3 regions of the Rhizobium sp. 0TCS1.26 genome follow, and region 2 is predicted to be linked to each of the others. Evidence: riboswitches for the same ligand, from Rfam matches in the RefSeq annotation. Region 2 holds a riboswitch; each other region holds the start of a gene.

What was found. A riboswitch is a leader RNA that binds a small molecule or an ion and turns the genes downstream of it on or off. The one in region 2 is predicted to bind cobalamin.
Positions count from the first base shown of each region.
Region 1: it holds a riboswitch for cobalamin, as region 2 does, so the genes downstream of both, AAIH46_RS15395 (ABC transporter substrate-binding protein) here and AAIH46_RS19410 (DUF1636 family protein) in region 2, are expected to answer to the same signal.
Region 3: it holds a riboswitch for cobalamin, as region 2 does, so the genes downstream of both, AAIH46_RS09175 (CbtB domain-containing protein) here and AAIH46_RS19410 (DUF1636 family protein) in region 2, are expected to answer to the same signal.

Region 1 covers NZ_JBCIYV010000003.1:279,773-284,688, forward strand. The annotation lists gene AAIH46_RS15380 (MbcA/ParS/Xre antitoxin family protein) at 1-260, shown strand, start outside; gene AAIH46_RS15385 (RES family NAD+ phosphorylase) at 254-952, shown strand; gene purU (formyltetrahydrofolate deformylase) at 972-1,856, opposite strand; cobalamin riboswitch at 2,258-2,489, shown strand; gene AAIH46_RS15395 (ABC transporter substrate-binding protein) at 2,700-3,686, shown strand; gene AAIH46_RS15400 (FecCD family ABC transporter permease) at 3,734-4,708, shown strand; gene AAIH46_RS15405 (ABC transporter ATP-binding protein) at 4,705-4,916, shown strand, end outside.
Region 2 covers NZ_JBCIYV010000004.1:344,777-349,692, forward strand. The annotation lists gene cbiB (adenosylcobinamide-phosphate synthase CbiB) at 1-865, shown strand, start outside; gene AAIH46_RS19400 (cobyric acid synthase) at 849-2,309, opposite strand; gene cobO (cob(I)yrinic acid a,c-diamide adenosyltransferase) at 2,321-2,935, opposite strand; cobalamin riboswitch at 3,041-3,264, shown strand; gene AAIH46_RS19410 (DUF1636 family protein) at 3,379-3,783, shown strand; gene cobW (cobalamin biosynthesis protein CobW) at 3,794-4,831, shown strand; gene cobN (cobaltochelatase subunit CobN) at 4,831-4,916, shown strand, end outside.
Region 3 covers NZ_JBCIYV010000002.1:415,992-420,907, forward strand. The annotation lists gene AAIH46_RS09160 (hypothetical protein) at 1-795, opposite strand, end outside; gene AAIH46_RS09165 (hypothetical protein) at 1,021-1,329, opposite strand; gene AAIH46_RS09170 (CbtA family protein) at 1,332-2,105, opposite strand; gene AAIH46_RS09175 (CbtB domain-containing protein) at 2,122-2,298, opposite strand; cobalamin riboswitch at 2,323-2,528, opposite strand; gene AAIH46_RS09180 (c-type cytochrome) at 2,580-3,497, opposite strand; gene AAIH46_RS09185 (c-type cytochrome) at 3,590-4,033, opposite strand; gene AAIH46_RS09190 (LysE family translocator) at 4,208-4,840, opposite strand.

The DNA.
Region 1 (4,916 bases), on a different contig from region 2:
CGGCGCGCACCTGGGCACGCTGGAAGGAAGGGTCGATCGGTCGTACTGACCGGGACCTGCGTATGCGCATGGCGCATCTCATGGGAATCCACAAAGGGCTGCGATACATCTTCAAGGATGCCGCGCGCGGTTATGCCTGGATCCGCAAGGCAAATGCTGCCTTCGGCGGACAGTCGGCACTCGACATCATGATGCGCGGGGAAATGGCCGATCTCGCGGCCCTTCGCGACTGGCTGAACGCCGAGAGGTCTGCGTGGTAGCCGCAGGTGCCGTTTCGCGAGACGTCCGATGGGCTCAGACGTTTCGCATCATCCGCTCCATCTATCCGCCGATCGACCTGTTCGAGGACATTGCCGATCCGCGCGACTGGGAAGCGCTGCTTTCGGTGGAGGAGAAAACCAACCCTCGCATACGGCTGGCTGTCGGCGATCTCGGCAAGGTGCCTGTCCAGCGAAGGGTATCAGGTCCGGGATCGAGCCTCTTGATGGCGCCCTTCGTGCATTGCTCGACCGCTAGGCCGGGCCGATTCACGGATGGCAGCTACGGCATCTATTATGCCGGTGACAGCGAAGAGGTCGCGCTGGCCGAAACCATCCATCATCATCAGGCCTTCATGCGTGCTACCGGTGAAGCCGCCGGATGGACATCCGATTTCCGCGTGTTGGTCGGGACCATCGACCGCAGGCTCGACGATGTTAATGGTGTTCCTGGCGTGCTCGATCCCGACGATTATAGGGCCTCGCAAGAGGAAGGCCGGATGCGACGGGCCGCCGGAAGCGACGGGCTGTTGTGGAACAGCGTGCGCTGGTCGGGCGGCCAGTGCATCGGTCTCTTCTGGCCGGACATCATTCCCGTCCCGGCTCAAGGGCGCCACTACAGCTACCACTGGGACGGCGGCCGGGTGGATTATGTTCGCCAGTACGACACAGGCAAGGTTTTCTCCGTCACCTGACGCTGAAGACGCCGGTCGATCATCCCATGCGCTCCGACGCATAGCTTCCCGGGCTTGGCGGAAAGACGATGGTGCGGTTGCCGTTGATGAATGTCCGGCGGTGGATGTGGGCGTGGATCGCACGCGCCAGCACCTGTGCTTCCACGTCGCGGCCGAGCGATACATAATCGTCCGGCGACTGTGCATGCGTGACGCGGACCGTGTCCTGTTCGATGATCGGGCCTTCGTCGAGGTCGGCCGTGACATAGTGGGCGGTCGCTCCGATCAGCTTCACGCCGCGCTGGTAGGCCTGCTTGTAGGGATTGGCGCCCTTGAAGCTCGGCAGGAAGGAGTGGTGAATGTTGATGATCTTGCCCGACATTTCCGTGCACATGCGGTCCGACAGGATCTGCATGTAGCGGGCAAGGACGATCAGCTCGGTGCCGGTCTGCTCGACCAGGTCCATGATCCGCGCCTCGGCCTGCGGCTTGTTCTCCTTCGTCACCGGTATGTGGTGGAAGGGGATATCGTGGTTCACGACCACCTTCTGATAGTCGAAATGGTTGGAGACGACGCCGACGATGTCGATCGGCAGGGCGCCGATCTTCCAGCGGTAGAGCAGATCGTTGAGGCAGTGGCCGAAGCGCGACACCATCAGCAGAACCTTCATGCGGCTTGACCCGTCATGGATCTCCGCCTGCATGCCCAACCGTTCTGCAATCGGTTTGAGGCCCTCCGCCAAATCGGCAAGGCCGAGACCCGTTTCCGACAGAAAGCTGATGCGCATGAAGAAGCGGCCGGTATCGAGGTCGTCGAATTGCGAGGAATCGACGATGTTGCAGCCGTTCTCCGCAAGATAGCCCGACAGAGCCGCGACGATGCCGCGGGCAGTGGGGCAGGATACGGTCAGCACGTAGTTCTTCATCGTCGGTCTCCAGAGCCCGGACGGGCGAGGCGGGTTGGTGCGGGGCGGTGCCCCTCGAAGTGGAAAGGCAGCCTAACCGCAATAGCCGAGGCACGCCGAATATCAAGGTCACATGCAGGATGTGCCGCCTTCTCTCGCAGGCGACCTGGGTTGAAGCTTAGAGCCGACGGCGGGCTTTGCCATCTCGGTTGCGCCATCGGCCCGTTCATCTCCGTCGCGACCGGCCAAAGCATCCGGCGCCCCCGATCACCGCGTTGGAGATCACAGAAATTCCGCCGGTGGCCTTTTGGCAGTGGACAGATCAAAAAAGGACGGCTATGCAGTAATGATATTACATTACTGCCGATCAGACGAAGCAGAAGATCCAGGGTACGCTTCGCCTTGACCAAGCAGCGATGCCACGTTTATCTGGCGCGGATGGTTCCTCACGCCCTCCACGGGCAAGGGGATTAATAGGGAACTCGGTGCGGCATCTTATTCGAGCTGCCAATGCCGGGGCTGCCCCCGCAACTGTAAGCGGAGCTGAACATCCTCGTGGCGCGCAAGCGCCATGCCACTGCGCCGAAAGCGCGGGAAGGCAGATGGGACGCGACTACCGTGAGCCAGGAGACCTGCCATCGATCGAAAAGTCCAAAGTCACGGGCGGGGATGCCCGGAACAGGAGTTGACCATGACCTTCTCTCGCATCAGCGAGCGCACTCTCTTGCACAGCCATATCCCCGGACGAGCCACATCGATCACCGGATGCAGCGCGTGACGCCTGCAATCCTGTTCCTTCTCACTCTGGGGTCATCCATGATGAAATTTCGAGCCCGCGGTGCCGGTACGGCAACCGCGATCCTGATGCTGGCCGCAGGTCTGGTGGGCGGCGAGGCGGAAGCCTCTTCGACCGCCTATCCCCTGACGATCCGGAATTGCGGGAGTGACGTCACTTTCCAGCACGCGCCGAAGCGCGCCGTGGCGATTGGCCAGAGTTCGGCGGAGATCCTCTATCTGCTCGGGCTCGGCGACCGCGTTGCCGGCACGGCGGTCTGGGTCGGACCGGTGTTGCCGGGCTACGAGGCGGTCGATGCTAAGGTGAAGCGGCTGGCCGACAACGATCCGAGCTTCGAAAGCGTCATCGCGACGCGGCCGGATCTGGTGGCGGTGCAGTTTCAGTGGCACGTCGGGGCAAAGGGCACGGTGGGCACTTTGAAGCAGTTCGAAGACCTGCAGGTGCCGGTCTACACATCGCCTTCCGACTGCACAGGCAAGGACAATTCGACAGGCGGCGATGGCGTTCGCGTCGCGCCGTTCACCATGGACCTGATCTACGCGGAAATCCGCGACCTTGCGAAGATCTTCGACGTGCAGGATCGCGGTGAGCAGGTGGTCGCCGATCTGCAGAAACGCGAAGCCGCGGCACGCGCCAAGGTCGCGTCCGCGAGCGGCGCGCTGTCGGCGGTCTTCTGGTTCTCCAGCGCGTCGCCGGCGGCCGATCCCTACGTGGCCGGGCGAAACGGCGCGCCGAGCTACATCATGGAGGCTCTCGGCATCCGCAACATCATCGATAGCGATGAGGAATGGCCGACGATTGGCTGGGAAACCGTAGCCAAGGCCAATCCGTCGGTGATCGTTGCGGCGCGCATGGACCGGCGCCGCTATCCGGCCGACGAGATCGCCGTCAAGCGTCAGTTCCTCAAGACCGATCCGGTGGCCAGCCTGATGGACGCGGTACAGAAGGGTCACATCATCGAACTCGATGCGCAGGCCATGAACCCGACCATCCGCACCATCGACGGGATCGAGATCCTCGCCGACGCGATCGCCTCGGCGGGCCTCAGCCGGTGAGGATACGCAAGCCCGCCATTCGTACCGCGGCGACTGTCGTCGCCCTGATGCTGCTCGTTGCGGCCCTGGGGCTCGGGGCAGCGATCGGCGAGACGCGAATACCGATCGATGTCGTTTGGAAGACTGTCGCCAACAAGGCATGGAACGCCGGTTACGCGGTGGACCAGATCGACGCCGGCGTTATCTGGAGTTACCGGCTGAGCCGGGTGGTTGTCGCAGCCTGCTGCGGCGCCGCCCTTGCTCTCTCGGGTGTCGTCCTGCAGGCGCTGCTGCGCAATCCGCTTGCCGACCCCTACATCCTCGGCATTTCGGCAGGCGCTTCCACCGGTGCGGTGGCGGTGGCGATCCTCGGTTTCGGCGGCGGGCTGGTCGGCCTGCCGCTCGGCGCATTCGCCGGCGCCGTTCTCGCCTTCGCGCTGGTCTTGCTGCTGGCCTGGCGGGCCGGCCGGGGGTCGGCGGCGATCATTCTTGCGGGCGTCGCCGGCTCGCAGCTGTTCCACGCGCTCACTTCGTTCGTGGTGACCAAGGCCGCCAATGCCGAACAGGCGCGCGGCATCATGTTCTGGCTCCTCGGCAATCTGTCGGGCGTGCGCTGGCCGGATGTCGGGCTGGCGCTGCCGGCGGTCGGCGTAGGGCTGCTTGTCTGTCTCGCCCATGCGCGGGCGCTTGATGCCTTTGCCTTCGGGACGGCTTCGGCCGCGTCCCTCGGCATTTCGGTGCCGCGCGTCTACGTGGTGCTGATCGGTGTCACGGCGATGATGACGGCCGTTATGGTGTCGCTTGTCGGCTCGATCGGCTTCGTCGGTCTGGTCATTCCGCATGCCACGCGCATGCTGGTCGGCATCCGCCACGGCGTCCTCCTGCCGGCGGCGGCGGTGACGGGTGCCGTCTTCATGATCCTCGCCGATATCCTGTCGCGGGTCCTCGTCGCGGGCCAGGTGCTGCCGATCGGCGTCATCACCGCCCTGGTCGGTGCGCCGGCCTTCGCCCTCATCATGAGCCGCAGGAGGACAAGCCTGTGAGGATCGACGCACGACAGGTCAGCTGGGCGAGCGGCACGACGAAGATCGTCGACGAGGTCTCGCTGTCCGTTGCCTCGGGAGAGTTTCTCGGCATCATCGGCCCGAACGGTTCCGGCAAGACGACGCTCATCAGCATGCTCGCCGGCCTGCGCCGACCAAAAGGCGGAACCGTCGAGCTCGACGGCGCAGACATTGCCGGCATCGCCCG
Region 2 (4,916 bases):
GATCGGGCGACTGGAGAAGCGCTTCAACAACCTGTCGCTGTCCTTCGACCATCGGCGCCGCAATGGCGTCATCGCCTTCCTGATCCTGGCCGGTATGACGCTCACCGTCTCGCTGATCGTTGAGCGAAGCCTCACCTGGTTGCCGTTCGGCCTGTTCTTCGTCGCGATCGTCTCGTCGAGCCTGATTGCCCAGAAAAGCCTGGAAGCGCATGTGAAGGCTGTCGCCGTGGGGCTCGAGACCGACGGCCTGGACGGCGGGCGCAAGGCCGTGTCGATGATTGTCGGCCGCGATCCCGATCAACTGGACGAGGCGGGCGTCAGCCGTGCGGCGATCGAGAGCCTAGCCGAAAACTTTTCCGACGGCATCACCGCGCCCGTCGTCTGGCTCGGCCTGCTCGGCCTTCCGGGCGCCGCGCTCTACAAGGCGACGAACACTGCCGACAGCATGATCGGCCACCGGAACGCCCGCTACGGCGCCTTCGGCTGGGCCGCCGCCCGCTTCGACGACCTCGTCAACCTGCCGGCCTCTCGGCTGACGGCGCTGTTGTTCATCGCCGCGGCCGCCATCGTGCCCGGCGCCTCGGCGAAGGCCGCATGGGGCGCCGTCCGGCGGGACGCCCGAAAGCACAAGTCGCCGAATGCCGGCTGGCCGGAGGCGGCGATGGCCGGTGCGCTGGGGCTGGCACTTGCCGGCCCGCGTGTCTACGACGGCGTGCTGGTCGACGACCACATGATGGGCGAAGGCGGGCGCCGCGAGGCGACTGCCGATGACATAAGACGGGCGCTGGCGCTGGCGCGCGTCGCCGACCTGCTGCTGATCATCCTCTTCGGCCTGCTGGCCGACGGATTCAGCGTGCTAGGGTGAGCAGCCCGTCGAGATCGAGGTGCTTCTCCATGTGCGCGGCCAGCCGGTCGAGCACCTCTTCGACACCCTGCTCGTAATCGAGCCGGCTCGACGTTCCACCCAGCCGCTTCAGCCAGGCGGACCGCTGCCGATCGTTCGAAAACAACCCGTGGACATAGGTGCCGCTGACGAGGCCCGAAGCGGATATCGCGCCCTCCCGAGTGCCGTCGATCCGGCCGAAAGGTCGCGCTCGATCGGGACCGTCGGTTTCGCCGACATGCATTTCATAGCCGGCAAACGACGTACCGTCCGAAGTCTCGCCGGCAACGGCAACCAGGTGTTTTTCGCCGGTCAGCCGCGTCGCCACGTCGAGCAGCCCGAGCCCCGTCTCCACGGCGCCGGCCGGTCCCTCGATACCGTCAGGATCGCCGACCGACTGGCCAAGCATCTGGTACCCGCCGCACAGTCCGAGCACCGGCCGGCCGCGCCGCACGTGGACGGCGATGTCGATGTCGAAGCCGGCGCTCTTCAGAGCCCGCAGATCGGCGATGGTTGCTTTCGATCCCAGCAGCAGGATGAGATCCGCATCTGCCGGCAGCACCTCGCCGGGCCGGACCCGAACCAGCTGCACCTGCGGCTCGGCGTCAAGCGGATCCAGATCGTCGAAATTCGACACATGCGGCAGCAGCGGCACGGCGATGCGGATCCTCGCGCCGGCCTTCTCGGCGGGTGCCGAATTCAGGGCCAGCGCATCTTCGGCCGGCAGGCGGACGGCGTCAGTGAAATGCGGCAAGAGACCGATCGGCGACCAGCCGGTAAACCCTTCGATCATCCGCATGCCCTCGGCAAACAGTGCCGGATCGCCGCGGAAGCGGTTGACGATGAAGCCACGGATCATCGCTGCATCGGCAGCGTCCAGCACCAGCTTGGTGCCGGCGATACTGGCGATCACGCCGCCGCGGTCGATATCGCCGATCAGCACGACCGGCACGTCGGCGGCGCGGGCGAAGCCCATATTGGCGATGTCGTTGCGCCGTAGGTTGATCTCGGATGCGCTGCCGGCGCCTTCGACCAGCACCAGGTCCGCCTGGCTCCTCAGCCGCTCGAAGCTGTCGAGCACGCGCGGCATCAGGCCCGCCTTCATCTGCTGGTATTCGGCGGCTTTCGCATTCCCCTCGACCTTGCCCTGAACCACCAGCTGGGCGCCGACATCGCTCTGCGGCTTCAAAAGCACCGGGTTCATGTGCACCGAGAGCGGCACCCTGGCGGCACGCGCCTGCAGGGCCTGCGCCCGGCCGATCTCGCCGCCGTCGGCGGTGACGGCGGCGTTGTTGGACATGTTCTGCGGCTTGAACGGCACCACCCGCAGACCACGCAGAGTGAACGCCCGCGCCAGGCCGGCGACGATCAGCGACTTGCCGACGTCGGAGCCGGTGCCCTGGAACATCAGCGCCCTTGCCGTCACCACGGCCGTCATCAGAACTCGATCCCGGCTTGCGCCTTCACACCAGCCTTGAAGTGATGCTTTACCAGCGTCATCTCGGTCACCATGTCGGCGGCTTCGACCAGCGCCGGCTTGGCATTGCGGCCGGTAACGATGACATGCAGGTCCGGTCGGCGCGCGACGAGATCGGCGACCACCTTTTCCAGATCCAGATAGTCGTAGCGCAGCGCGATGTTCAACTCGTCGAGGATGACGAGCCCAACCTCCGGCTGCGCCATCACCTCCAGCGCCTTCTCCCAGGCGCGGTCGGCGGCCTCGACGTCGCGCTTCAGGTCCTGGGTGTCCCAGGTGAACCCCTCGCCCATCGTGTGCCAGATCACCCGGTCGCCGAACGCCTGCATGGCATGCCGTTCGCCGGTATCCCAGGCGCCCTTGATGAACTGTACCACCGCCACCTTGCGGCCATGGCCGAGCATGCGCAGAGCCAGCCCGAAGGCAGCCGTCGACTTGCCCTTGCCGGGTCCGGTATTGACGATCAGCAGGCCCTTCTCGATGGTCTTCGAAGCCACTTCTGCATCCTGGACGGCCTTGCGGTTTTCCATCTTGCGCTTGTGGCGCTCGGCCTCCGAGACCTCGATGTCTTTCATGTGCGGCTCCCCTGTCGGCAGGCTTTGAGGCGGAGGCGGGACTATAGTCGATGCGCCCGCTCCGGCAATGGCCGACTGCCGCCATTGACACATCAGCGCCTAAGCGCATAGTGGAATGGCAACGGTCTTTTCCCGGCAACGGGGAAAGCTAAGAGGGAACGCGGTGCGGCATCAGTGCCAAAACCGCGGCTGCCCCCGCAACTGTAAGCGGCCCCCGCCACCACGAGCGGGAACCCGGCGCACCAGGCCACTGGAGGGATACCTTCGGGAAGGCCGCGCAAGGGCGACAATCCGCGAGCCAGGAGACCTGCCGTTGACGATCATGAATCCAGCCGGGCGGGGTGCTCCGGCACGGATGTTACCTGACATTCCGGCGCGTGGCCGTGAATGTGCGCCCCATCATGAAGCACGCTTGGGGTGTCGGTTTGGATCTTTCTCGGCAATTGAACGAACGCGACGCGGCGCAGGCGGTCGAGCCGGCACGCGTGGTGATCCACGTCTGCGAAACATGCCGCGGCACCGCAGACGGCACTGACTTGCCGCGCGACGGGTCGCGGCTTGCCGAGGCAACCCGCGATCTGGCCGCCGCGGGGATCGAGGTCCGCGGCGTCTCCTGCCTTGCCAACTGCAAGCGCGGGCTCAGCGCCGCAATTCTCAACCCTGACGGCTGGAGCTACGTCTTCGGCGACCTGACGACGGAAAGCGCCGAGGATCTGCTGACCGGAGCCCGCCTGCTGGCCGGGTCGACGGACGGCCTGATGCCCTGGAAGGGCCGCCCCGACAGCCTGAAGCGCGGCATGATCGCCCGCGTGCCGCCCCTCGATTTCACGCCCCATCAGAAGCCTTAAAGGACCGTCCATGACCTCTTCGCTCACCCGCATCCCCTGCACCGTCGTCACCGGCTTTCTCGGCGCCGGAAAGACGACGCTGTTGCGCCATGCCCTGCAGAACCTGGAAGGCAAGCGGCTGGCGGTGATCGTCAACGAGTTCGGCGATGTCGGGATCGACGGCGAGATCCTCAAAGGCTGCGGCGTCGAGAGCTGCCCGGAAGACAACATCATCGAGCTGGCCAATGGCTGCATCTGCTGCACGGTCGCCGACGATTTCGTCCCCGCCATCGACCGCATTCTGGCGATGCAGCCGAAGGTCGACCACATCCTCATCGAAACCTCCGGCCTGGCACTGCCCAAGCCGCTGGTGCAGGCCTTCCAGTGGCCGAGCGTTAAGAGCCGCGTGACGGTGGACGGCGTCATCGCCGTCGTCGATGGTCTGGCGCTGGCCGAGGGTCGCGTCGCCGACGACATGCAGGCGCTCGCCGAGCAGCGTGCCGGGGATGAGGCGCTGGATCACGACGACCCGGTCGAGGAAGTGTTCGAAGACCAGATCGCCTGCGCCGACCTCGTCATCCTGACCAAGGCCGACCTTTTGTCCGCTGACGGCCTGGAACGGGCGCGGGCGCATGTCAGCGACCACCTGCCGCGTGCCGTGCGCATCGTCGAAGCGGCCAATGGCGTCGTCGACCCGGCGATCTTCATCGGCCTCGGCCTTGCGGTGGAAGACGACATCGAGAACCGCAAGACGCACCACGACGGCGAACTGGACCACGAGCACGACGACTTTGACAGTTTTGTCCTCGATATTCCGGCGATCGCCGATCCGGAAGCACTCAGCCTGCGCATCGCCCAGGTGACCGAGGCGGAAAAGGTGCTGCGCATCAAGGGTTACGTGGAAGTTGCCGGCAAGCCGATGCGGCTTCTGGTGCAGGCCGTCGGCCCACGCGTAAACCACTACTTCGATCGCCCCTGGGCGAACGGGGAGGATCGCCGCTCGCGCCTGGTCATCATCGGCGAGAAGGGCATCGATGCCGACCGGATCGGGAGGATGCTGGCCGCCTGATGCATATCCTTGCCACCACATCCTCGTCGCTCGACGACCTGATCGAACCGGTCGACCTCGACCAGACGCCGGGCGATGTGGTGGT
Region 3 (4,916 bases), on a different contig from region 2:
AAGTCCCTCTGCATTCGCAAGCTCAGGTTTGGATATGGTCGCATGCCATGTGGCGAACGCCTTCTCGACTTCAGCCTGCTTGTCGTGGACAATCTCGCGAACTGGCCGCTTCCAACGCTCCGAGGCATTCTGCAGACCATCCAGAAGATTCACAAACGCCACGAAATTTGGTGAGTGCTGATACCGCAAAGCCTTCTCTGAAATGTGGGTCGAGAATTCCTCGGGGTTTGCAATCGCCCACTCAAGCGCGTCAGTGATGATCTGGCGGCTACGCACATCGGGCACGAACTGGACATTGTCCAGCATCGCTTCTGCGCCGAGCACGAAGTGCTTCTTAGAAGTAAACTCGCTCTTGGCCGTCACGCAGTCCCAGACGATCGCCGCAATTTCCGGCGTGATGACGAAGCTTGCCATCTTGAATGTTAGCAATAGACGCAGGTGGCGCAGCCAGTACGCAGACCACGGCACCGCCTTGTTCTCGCCCTGATCAAAATAGACGTCAATCACCTTGCAGGCAGCGAGGTACTTCTTCTCCACGCGAGAGATAAAGAAGCGGCAGTCCGTCTTTTTCAGGAGCTTCAGTAGGTCCGGCGCGATTTGCTCAATCTTGGCTACGCCGAGGACGTTCGCATGCAATGCATCTACATCGACCTTTTTCGCAATGGCAGCGATGCTCGCTTTTGCAACGAGGTCGAAGTTCGTCTTAGTTATGAAAGCTGCGGTGACAAACAGCGGCTGATCTTCGTCGAAGAGGTTATTCAGCGTGTTGCCCGTCTTATCTACGTAGGCCCACATTCTTTTCTCCAGGCATTAAGGGACGCGACCATTGCATGGAAAGCGGCGGAGTCACGAATACTTTTCACCACTCTGCTTACCAGAAGCGGTCAGTCAGAAATCCACGGCATCTCAGAGACGTGCTGGCTTACCTGAAATGTCCGCAATGGGCCGATGGCGGTCATACCGACCCAAGACAAACGGTGACAAACATCGACGCCTGACGACCAAACGGCGCCCGCCTCCTCACCCGCCCAGCACCCGGCAGACCTTGCCCGCCCCACCGGATGTTTCGCCATTGATGGCGCGGCGGATGTCACGGCTGTTGAGATGAAGGTTGCGGCCGGGCTCGATCGCCTGGCGCGCGATCTTCAGGCGGGCCGCGGACAGGAAAGCGGCCTCATGCTCCAGGAAGAAGCCGAGGCAGGTATCGCGGGCAGGCTCGCTGCCCACGAAAGTACGAAACGCCAGCCGGTGGACGAGGCAGAGACCCCCATGCTCGGGCAGGCAGAACTGCAGCGCGTCGAGATCGTCCCGCCACGCTGCAGGGGTCATCGTCAGCGGGCCGTCTCGAAGCGTTTCAGGAAGGCACCGCTGAGTGCGCCGAGCAAGGCCCAGAAGATGAAGCTGGTCACCGTCGCCGCGATGATGAACCGCCGTTCAAGGCCGAGCGGCGCCAGCGCGTGCTCCCCCTCCGGCGGCAGCGGTGCGCCGATCACATGCGGTGCGGCGATCAGCACCACGGCCAGCAAAGCGGCCCAAGGCTCGCGCCGGAAGGCGATGAGGCCGATGCCGACGGCAGTGGCGAGTGCCGTCGAGATCCACCAGATCTGGCGGGCCCCGAGGTCGCCGGCCGGCGAGCCTGGCAATTCCGGCGGAAGCCCGATCATCGGCGCCAGCATGACGGAGGCGAAGCCGGCAAGCCCGAACAACAGGCCGGAGCGCCAGCCGACCGCCGAGCCGAAGCCAAGCTGGCCGGCAACCGACAGCACCGCCGTCAGCACCAGGGCATAACCGATGCCGGTGAGGACGTTGGCGGCAACGGTATAGGCCGTGCGTTCGAAACCATCCGCAGGTGCCCAGCCGTCACCGTGATCATGCCCGGCAGCGCCGGCATCGTGATCTTGGGCGGGCGCCGCCGCCGAATGATCATGCGGCGCGGTGCCGGCGGCGTGCTCATGAGCTTCAGGTTGGGACGCTGCCGGGGCTGCGTTCTCGTAGGTCTCGGCCGCCAGGATGAGCGGCGTCGTGCCGACCATCTGCATCAGCGAAACGGCAATACCTGTTACAATCCCCACCACGACGGCGGAGAAGACAATCGATCTGAACATGATGAAAACCTGACCCTTAGTGGCAGGGGAAGGCGTTGGCGTGGCGCGTGTCATGCGCTGCGTTGTGAACGGCTTCCGCATGGGAGAACCCGACAAAACCGACAATGAACAGGCCAAGCGCTGCGGCAAAGACTGCCTGCAGAAGTGATGTGGATTTCGCCGCGGTACCGGCGACAGACGTTTGGATCGACATGCAAAACCCCTCGTTGCATATGTGTTGACGACATATGTGCTGGCAGGTCTCCTGGCTCGCGGGTCGCTGTGCAAGAACCAGCCTTCCCGGTTTCCCAGTGGCCAGAACGGTCCAAGCACTCGCCGCTCACAGTTGCGGGGGCAGCCACGAATGAGGTCAATCGACCCTATCGTGTTCCCTTTTCATCCGTCCGGGTTTTCCCGAGCGGAACCAACACAAGCTTCACTTGTGCGCTTGAGGTGAAATGCTGTCAAGAGTGCGCGCATTGGCCGATATCGGCCTCAGAGGGAGGGCACGGCCTTCAGGTAGGCGGCGATCGCCTCCAGGTCCGATTTCGGCAGATGCGCGAGGTTTCGCTGCACCTCCACCATCGAACCGCCGACACTGTCGAAGTCCGGCGTGAAGCCGGTCTCCAGGTAGTTGACGATGTCAGCCTCGCTCCAGCTGCCGATCGATTGCGACCCGGGGGTAATGTCGGGAATACGCCCCTCGCCTTCCGGGTTCGGCCCGCCGGCCAGCCACTGGCCGCTCTGAAAGCCGCCCAGCGCGTTGCGCGGCGTGTGGCATTCGCCGCAGTGGCCGGGGCCTTCGACGAGATACTGGCCGCGCTTGACCGCATCGCTGGCATCCGCCGGCAGGGCAATGCGCGGCTGATCATTGAGGTAGAGAAGCTTCCAGCCGCCGACGGCCATGCGCATGTTGAAGGGAAAGCTGAGCGCGTGCGGCGGCGCGACGTCGGGGCTTGCCGGCAGGCTCTTCAGGTAGCCGAACAGGTCGTTGATATCGCCGGCGGTCATCCGGCTGTAGGAGCCGTAGGGAAAGGACGGGTAGAGGTGCTCGCCGTTCGGACCGACGCCGCGGGTCATCGCGTCGCCGAACTGGGCGAGCGTCCAGCCGCCGATGCCGGCCTCCGGATCGGAGGAGATATTGGGAACGTTGAACGTGCCGAAGGCCGTCGGCAAGGCGCGTCCGCCCGACAGAAGCTTGGCGGCGTCGCCCCCGGCACCCTTTGCCGCATGGCAGCTGGCGCATCCGCCGGCCCAGAACAGCCTCTCCCCATGCGCCAGGTCCGGCGTTCCGAGATCGGCCCAATATCCGGCTTGATGCGGATCAGGCATGGTCACCGCATAGGCAACCGCCGCTCCGGCTGCGACGACCGCAACGCCGGCCACGCATAGTTTGACCCAGATCGAGGCCATCTTCCCTCTTCACCTTCGACTGCCGCATCCGGCCGGATGGTCCTGGCGCCGCATCGACCGGACCGGCCGGCGGCGCCGATGTCGCAAAAAGCTCAGCGCTTCAGGCGGTAGGTCTGGTGGCAGGTGCCGCAGTCGCTGCCGAGCGTCTGCACCGCCTGGCCGACGGCTGCAGGATCAGCCGGCATCGAGGCGAGAACCGTATCGGCATCGGTCGACAGCTTCATCGCCTTCGACTTGAAGTCGTCCATGCTGGACCAGATCGCGGGGGCCGCCTCGGACTCGAAACCCGTTTCCGAGCCTGCCGGGAAGTGGTTGGGGAAATCCTTGGCCGACGTGCTGATCGTCGTCAGGGCCGTCTTCACGGTCGCCGCGTCGTAGGGTTTCTGGCCCTTGGCGATGGCAGACAGCGCGCCCATCGATCCACCGACCTTCTTCATCAGTTCCTGGCGAACGACCTGCGGCTCATCGGCGGCAAACACGACGCCGGCGCCAAGACAGAGGGCGAGACCGGCAGCGGCCATGAAATTCAACTTCATCGACAAATCCCCTTCAAACGGCGCCGGCTTCTGCCGATGCGCAGCAACATCATCATGCTTACACGCTAGTGCGCTGATTAAAATGACATATCTGGATGCACACAGAGATGTGAAGACGGTAGCGATCAGCGCTTGCGCATGCGCCGCGGTGCATTTGTCGAACAGCCTGCCGCCTCAGCGCATCAGGCCCTCCCAGAGCGTCACGAGCGACACGGCCATCAGCAGCATGCCGGCGATGCGGCCGATCCAGATGGTGGCGCTCGCATTGCCGACCAGAAGCCGGCGGGCGCTGCCGGCGGCGACGGCCATCCCGCCATAGACGCCGAGCTGGGTTGCCGCCGTCATGGCGCCCATGACGACCGCCTGCGGCGCAAGCGGACCGAACTCCGGGCGCAGGAACTGCGGATAGATCGCCAGCATGAAGAGGTAGGCCTTGGGGTTCATCAGGCAGGTGACGAAGCCGCGGCGCAATGCTTCCCAGCTGGAGCGCGTCTCCGCCTCGCCCAGGTGATCGACGGTGATGGAGCTGCGCATCAAAGTGACGCCGATCCAAGCCATGTAGAGGGCGCCGATCACCAGCAGCGGCCGGAACAGGACGGGCATGAGGCTTGCGAGAAGCCCGACGCCGAAGGCCCCATAGAGCGAATGGACCAGCCCTCCGGCGATGATGCCGGCGGTGGCGGCAAGCCCCGCGCGTCTGCCGCGGGTCAGCGCGTTGGCGAGCACGAAGATCATGTCCATGCCCGGCACGACGATGATGCCGAACAGGAGGGTGAAGAAAAGCCAGAGATTTTCGCTATAGGTCATGTCAGTTGCAGGCCTCCGTTGACGGCGGCAAATTGCCGGGCCACCTTGTTTTCGCGTGGGATCGGCGGCTCTATAG